Regions from separate parts of the Flavobacterium lindanitolerans genome, predicted to be linked through region 2. Evidence: riboswitches for the same ligand, from Rfam matches in the RefSeq annotation. Region 2 holds a riboswitch; each other region holds the start of a gene.
The links. A riboswitch is a leader RNA that binds a small molecule or an ion and turns the genes downstream of it on or off. The one in region 2 is predicted to bind S-adenosylmethionine.
Positions count from the first base shown of each region.

Region 1: it holds a riboswitch for S-adenosylmethionine, as region 2 does, so the genes downstream of both, B0G92_RS12945 (Na+/H+ antiporter NhaC family protein) here and B0G92_RS00325 (homocysteine S-methyltransferase family protein) in region 2, are expected to answer to the same signal.
Region 3: it holds a riboswitch for S-adenosylmethionine, as region 2 does, so the genes downstream of both, B0G92_RS08030 (trans-sulfuration enzyme family protein) here and B0G92_RS00325 (homocysteine S-methyltransferase family protein) in region 2, are expected to answer to the same signal.

Region 1 covers NZ_PJND01000009.1:69,989-72,260, reverse strand. Annotated here, with positions in the region: gene B0G92_RS12945 (Na+/H+ antiporter NhaC family protein) at 1-1,290, opposite strand, end outside; SAM-I-IV-variant riboswitch at 1,350-1,446, opposite strand; gene B0G92_RS12940 (pirin family protein) at 1,597-2,272, opposite strand, start outside.
Region 2 covers NZ_PJND01000007.1:51,570-53,841, reverse strand. Annotated here, with positions in the region: gene B0G92_RS00335 (OsmC family protein) at 1-337, shown strand, start outside; gene B0G92_RS00330 (hypothetical protein) at 443-967, shown strand; SAM riboswitch class I at 1,033-1,136, shown strand; gene B0G92_RS00325 (homocysteine S-methyltransferase family protein) at 1,299-2,272, shown strand, end outside.
Region 3 covers NZ_PJND01000007.1:1,822,254-1,824,525, forward strand. Annotated here, with positions in the region: gene B0G92_RS08025 (homoserine dehydrogenase) at 1-92, opposite strand, end outside; gene B0G92_RS08030 (trans-sulfuration enzyme family protein) at 104-1,282, opposite strand; SAM riboswitch class I at 1,427-1,535, opposite strand; gene B0G92_RS08035 (bleomycin resistance protein) at 1,730-2,080, shown strand; gene B0G92_RS08040 (S8 family serine peptidase) at 2,084-2,272, shown strand, end outside.

The DNA of each region.
Region 1 (2,272 bases), on a different contig from region 2:
CCATGTTTTGCTATAAATCGCAATCAGTGTAAAAATCAGCAGTATATAAATATACCAGGCATTTGCAATCAGGTCAATCACATCCAATCGTCCCTTTGCAAAATTTAAAATTAACAGCACTTGTGCTCCATACGGAAGAATTCCCTGCACTATACATGAAAAAATATCGAGAATTGCAGCTGTTTTTTTAGGACTCAGTTCATATTCATCACTAATTTCTTTGGCTATGGCTCCGGTAATTACAATAGAAACAGTGTTATTGGCAATAGCCACGTTGGTAAAACTCACCAAAGTACCTATTCCCATTTGTGCTGATTTTTTGCTCTTAATTTTTGACTTTATCTTTTGCAGAACATAATCAATGCCTCCCGCTTTTTCAACTAAGGCGGCCAGTCCGCCCGTTAGCATTGATAATAGAAATATATCGGTCATGCTTAAAAAGCCTTCATAGTTTTTCTGTAAAAAACTCAGTACAGTGAAATCATTTTGGAAAAAGCCAATAATTCCCGCAACCAATATCCCAATCAACAGGGTTATAAAAACATTTAAACCTGACACAGCTAGGCCTATTACAAGGATATATGGCAGTATTGTAATGAGTTCGTAGCTTTCTTTTTCAATAGCTACCGGACTTATTTCTGAATTAACTCCTAGATAGAAAAGTAATAGTATTGTGATAATAGATGCCGGTAACGCTATAAAGAGATTGACTTTAAATTTATCGCGCATTTCACATCCAAGCGATTGTGTGGCAGCAATTGTAGTGTCTGATATAATAGACAAGTTGTCTCCCAACATGGAGCCGCCCAGTAATGACCCGGCAATTAAAGGCATGGAAGCACCGCTTTTGTCAGCCAGGCTGATGGCGATTGGTCCTAAGGCTACTATCGAGCCGACAGAAGTTCCTGTGGCAGTTGATAAAAATGAGGCTATTAAAAAGATGCCTAATGGGAAATACTCCGTGTCTATTGTACTGATTCCTAAATTTACAACTGCGTCTACAGCTCCCATTGCCTGAGTAACGACAGCAAAAGCTCCGGACAGCAGATAAATAAGACACATTGTGATGATTTGATTATTTCCGCAGCCTTTTATCAGCGTGTCAACTTTTGCCTCAATAGATTCCCTAAAAAGTAAAAAGGCTGTAATTATCCCAAAAGTTACTGCTATTGGAGACGGCAAAGCATAAAAGTCATTGAGCAGGATTCCGACACCAAGGAATGTAAAGATAAAAATGAAAAAGGGCAATAAGGCTACAATAGAACCTTTAGTTTTAATAAGATGTTTCATCATCGATTGCTTAAAAATTAATAAAGCTCACGACGAAAAGCAAACCGAAAAAAGTGTGGAATGGCAACATTTTTTCCAAAGGATTTGGCTTATCGTTTTAGCACCTTGCTTGTTGTTGCAGGTTGCTATCTCTTTATGAGATTCGTGATAACGGATGCAAATATAAAGCATATTTTAAATTATATTTACAGTAATTGCAGTTTTTACAAATATTTAATAATCTTCCGCGCAATTAAATTATCTGTAAAAACAAAGCCTCTCTATTATCAATTCAACAGAGAGGCTTTTTGGTTTGTTTTATTTGAATTAAACTTCCGGCATGACAACATAACTGTTATCGTCTTTTACCTTCGGAAATTCTTTTTTTCTCCAACGTTCTTTTGCCGCTTCAATTTTTTCATTGCTGGAAGACACAAAATTCCAATAGATAAATCGCTCTTCAGGAAGCGGTTGACCACCAAAAAGAATAATATGGGTATTTGGTTTGAGGGTCATGGAACAGGCATTGTCCAATTTTGACACCAACATATTTCCTTTTTCAACATGATTATCACAGGCCTGAACAGCGCCTTCAACGACACAGATTCCAATTTCCCCAAAAAGCTGTCCTTCTGTATGGAGAAGGTATTCATCCTGGGTTTTGATTTCGACCATAAACAGATCAGAATGTACCGGAACCGGTGATTCTTTACCGTATCCTTTTCCTGCCACTAATGTAAATTCTGCCGTTTCGTCTTTCCATCGTGGCAGATCGTTCCTGTCAAAATGGTGAAATTCCGGCTCCATATCTTCTTTGTCTTTTGGCAGTGCTACCCATATTTGGTAGCCATGCATCATATACTCTTTTCCGTGTCTTAATTCTTCAGGAGTTCTTTCGGTATGGGTTACACCATTTCCGGCAATCATCCAGTTTACAGACCCCGGAGCTATTTTCTGTACAGTGCCAATACTATCCTTATGCATGACTTCGCCTTCGAGCAAG
Region 2 (2,272 bases):
GAATGAAAAATTTCCGGAACTGGAAGGGCCAAGCCCGTTTGAATATATACTTGCAGGATTCGCAGGATGTGTCAATGCGGTGAGCCAGCAGGTAGCTTCAGAGTTAGGCATCAACCTAAAGTCGTTACAGGTAGAAATAACCGGAGTTATAAGTCAGGAAGAAAGAGTAGGCTTCAGCAAAATCGAAATCGTACTAAAGCCAACAACAGATACTTCGCTTCAGGTACTCCAGAAGTGGTTAAAATTAGTACAGCAAAAAAGTCCGGTTTATGACAACCTGGTCAATTCAACACCGGTCGAGCTGATTTTATACAAAGAATATAATTATGCAGCATAAAGCATAAATCGCATTTGTTTAGTTTGTTTTATTTGTTTGTTTGTTGAAAGACTGCTTTTGATTGCCAGTCAAAAGCAGTTCTTTTAACTAAAAATCTCCAGAACCATGTCAGTTAAAAAAATAAATATCATTCTCTTTGGAATAGAAGAGACAGGGAGTTCCCTCATAACTGAGGTGCTTTCCAATCAGGAATCACTTCTTGAAAATAACAATCTTGATTTAAGATTGCCCGTAATAACCAATTCCACTGTAGCCTTCTTTGAAAAACCAACAGTAAGAAATTCCTGGGAAGCCAATTTTATCCAATTTGCAGTTCCTTTCAAAATAGCAGATATAATTAATTTCGTTCAGGAAAACGAACTCGAAAATCTTATTGCTGTAGATACCTCAAATACAGAAGACATCCTTCCTGATTATTTCGACCTGCTCCAGAATGATTTTGATATCATTAGCGCTAATCCATTGGTGCAGGCATTTTCGGCAGATTTCAAAATGGCATTAAACAATAGTATTAAAAAAACGGAAAAAGATTTTGTCTTCGTAAACCCAAATGAGAAGCATCTTTCCCCAAAACTGCTTGAACAAATCCTAAAGATGGCAGCCAAACAAAATTTTAGGATAGCGGTATAATTTCTGCAAACTATTGCAAAAACCAAACATATTGCATTACTTTGCAGTGTTCTTAAAAATATTGATTGTTATCACGAAAGGCGGAGGGATTAGACCCGATGAAGCCTTAGCAACCCTTTAAGCTTTAAAGAAGGTGCTACATTCTACCATATTATTGGATAGATAACACACGAAAAATCTACTTTTTTTCTCCCTTTTCCTGACAACATATCGATACTTTTTTTCAACCATTCATGGCTTGGGATTGTTTTTTCTATGCCATCGATTTTTGAAAAATACATTAGGACTTTTAGATTCATCAGAATCTTAAATAATCTAATAATAGTAAAAAATGTCAGGCATACAAAAAGCTATCAAAGAAAGAATTCTCATCCTTGACGGAGCAATGGGAACCATGCTCCAGCGGTATAATTTTTCGGAAGAAGATTTCCGTGGTGAAAGATTCAAAGAATTTCCACATCCGCTGAAAGGGAATAACGACCTCCTTTCATTAAGCCAGCCAAAAGCAATACAGGAAGTCCACCGTCAATATTTTGAAGCCGGTGCTGACATCGTAGAAACTAATACCTTTTCAGGAACAACCATAGGTATGGCTGACTATCATTTGGAAGATTTGGTTTATGAGCTAAACTATGAATCGGCAAGACTGGCCAGAGAAATAGCAGATGAGTTTACGGCAAAAAATCCGGATAAACCACGTTTCGTAGCGGGTTCTATAGGACCCACTAACAGAACGGCAAGCATGTCTCCGGATGTAAATGACCCCGGTTTCCGTGCCGTGACCTTTGATGAATTACGCATCGCCTATAAACAGCAGGTCGAAGCCCTGATTGATGGAGGTTCCGATATTCTGCTGGTAGAAACCATATTTGATACTCTGAATGCAAAAGCAGCACTTTTTGCCATCGAAGAAGTCAAAGAAGAAAGAAATATAGATATTCCGGTCATGGTTTCCGGCACGATAACAGATGCTTCAGGAAGAACACTCTCCGGCCAGACCGTAGAAGCATTCCTGATTTCCATTTCTCACATTCCGCTATTGAGCGTAGGATTTAATTGTGCTTTAGGAGCAGACCAGTTAAAACCTTATTTACAACGACTTTCGCATAATACCACATTCAATGTTTCGGCACATCCCAATGCAGGTTTGCCCAATGCTTTCGGGCAATATGACCAGACACCGGAAGCTATGCAGGTTTTGATTCGGGAATATCTCGAAGATAATCTCATTAACATAATTGGAGGATGTTGCGGAACAACCCCGGAACATATCCGCCTGATTGCAGAAGTAGCAAAAGAATATTC
Region 3 (2,272 bases), 1.8 Mb from region 2:
TTTAACCCCGGTGTTTTCTGCAAAACTTCATACAATCCGAAACCCACACATCCGAATCCAAATAATCCTATATTTAATTTTTTTCTTGACATTGTTCGTACAATTAATTTTTATGGAATTCAACAGTAGCATTTTCCTTCACAGCATTTTCCAATGCCTGTTTTATGTCGGCAATTAAATCATCAGCATCTTCCAAACCCACAGAAAGTCGGATTAGGCTGTCGGTCACGCCAGACTGGTATCTTTTTTCAGCAGGAATTGATTTATGAGTCATTTCACATGGAAGGCAACACAGGCTTTTCACACCACCTAAACTTTCAGCCAATTGGAATAATTTCGTTCCTGATACAATTCTTGAAGCCAGTTCCTTATCGTCAATAACCAAATCAAAAGTCACAACACCTCCAAAATATTTCTGCTGACTTTTGGCAATTTCATGATTGCGGTGGGTTTTCAAGCCCGGATAATAAACATTACGGACCAGTTTTTCAGTAGTCAGGAATTCGGCAATTTTTTGTGCATTTTCAGCATGCTGCCTGATTCTTAAATTAAGGGTTTCAATACCGCGAATAACCAGCCAGCTGTCAAACGGACCTAAAATAGCACCGGAAGCATTTTGGATGAATTTAATTTTAGCACCTAATTCTTCCGTAGCAGTAATGACCAGACCGGCTATCAGGTCACTGTGCCCTGAAATATATTTTGTAGCACTGTGAACAATTAAGTCGGCACCAAAATCAATTGGTTTTTGGGCGATAGGAGAGGCAAAGGTATTGTCTACGCAGAACAGGATGTTGTTTTCTTTTGCAATTTTCCCAATAGCACGCAAATCTGAAATCTTTAATGTTGGATTGGTCGGAGATTCAATCCATATCAGGGCTGTCTTGTCACTGATGGCCTCAGCAACGTTCTTTGCATCGGTTGCATCAACATACGTTACCTGTATCCCGAATTTTTCATACACATGGGTAAACAGGCGAAAAGCACCTCCGTAAATATCATCTACGGCTATGATTTCGTCTCCGGCCGATAGTAATTTCACTACTGCATCTATCGCAGCTAATCCGCTGGAAAAAGCATAACCGTTGGTTCCGTTCTCCAGTTTGGCTACCAGGTCTTCAAGAACTTTTCGTGTAGGATTATTGCTTCTGGCATAGTCGAAACCTTTGTGAACGCCTGGAGCATCCTGAACAAAAGTAGAAGTCTGGTAAATTGGCACCGAAATGGAACCTGTTAGTTTATCAACCGGAATGTAGTTTAAAATTTGAGTTTGCTCTTTCATCTTGATTCGTTTTTAAGATTTAATATTTTTTCGCTTTTAAAAAAATATTCGAAACCAGATATCGGAAAGGGCATAAAATAAAAATGCTCCTCCGATAAGTCAGAAGAGCAAATAATATCTCGAGTTATTATGTACTATTTTCTAAGCTTATCTTTCCCTGCCAAAGCAAGGGTTGAATGTGGCACCTTATCCTCAAAAGGACAGGTTGCCAAGACGTCATAGGGTCAATTCCCTCGGTCTTTCTGGATAAGAATAATCTTTTAAAGAACTTGGTTGCAAATTTAGAGTATAAATTTTTTAAAAACCTAATAAAAAATAAAATATTTTATATTTAATTGATTTTCAAGGCGTTGAATTAGATGTAAAAGGCTTTAAATAGTCAGCTTTAAAGTGTTTTATAAAATTTCATTTTCGTAAATTTGACATTCATATCTAAAAAATATTGGTTTGAATTCAAAAATAACCCAAATTATTCCCCAGCTACCTTCTTTAGACTTTGAAAAATCCAAACAATTTTATCAGGAAATTTTAGGCGGTAAATTAGTTGGTGAATATGAAGACCTTTTAATTTTTTTATGGGATGATAATGAAATACACCTTTGGAAATGCAATGAAAAAATAGTTCCGGAAAATTCAAGCTGCTACATTCGGGTAAATGATATTGAAGCTGTTTTTGAACGGTATAAAAAAATTCTTGGAGATAAGATAGCACTTAAAAACCAGCCTTGGGGAATGCGGGAATTTTATATTATTGACGATAGCGGCAATTTGTTTAAGTTTGGACAGCCAATTCAATAACTTATGAAAAAAATTACTTTTTTAATAGTCTTGTTGTCAGGTTTCTGGGCTGTGGCTCAGGAAGATGCCTGGGTTTATTTTACAGATAAGCCTGATGCCGCTCACTACATGGCAAACCCGCTGGAGATGCTTTCGCAGCGAGCACTTGACAGAAGAACAAGACAGAATATTGCATTAGACGAAAAGGATGTC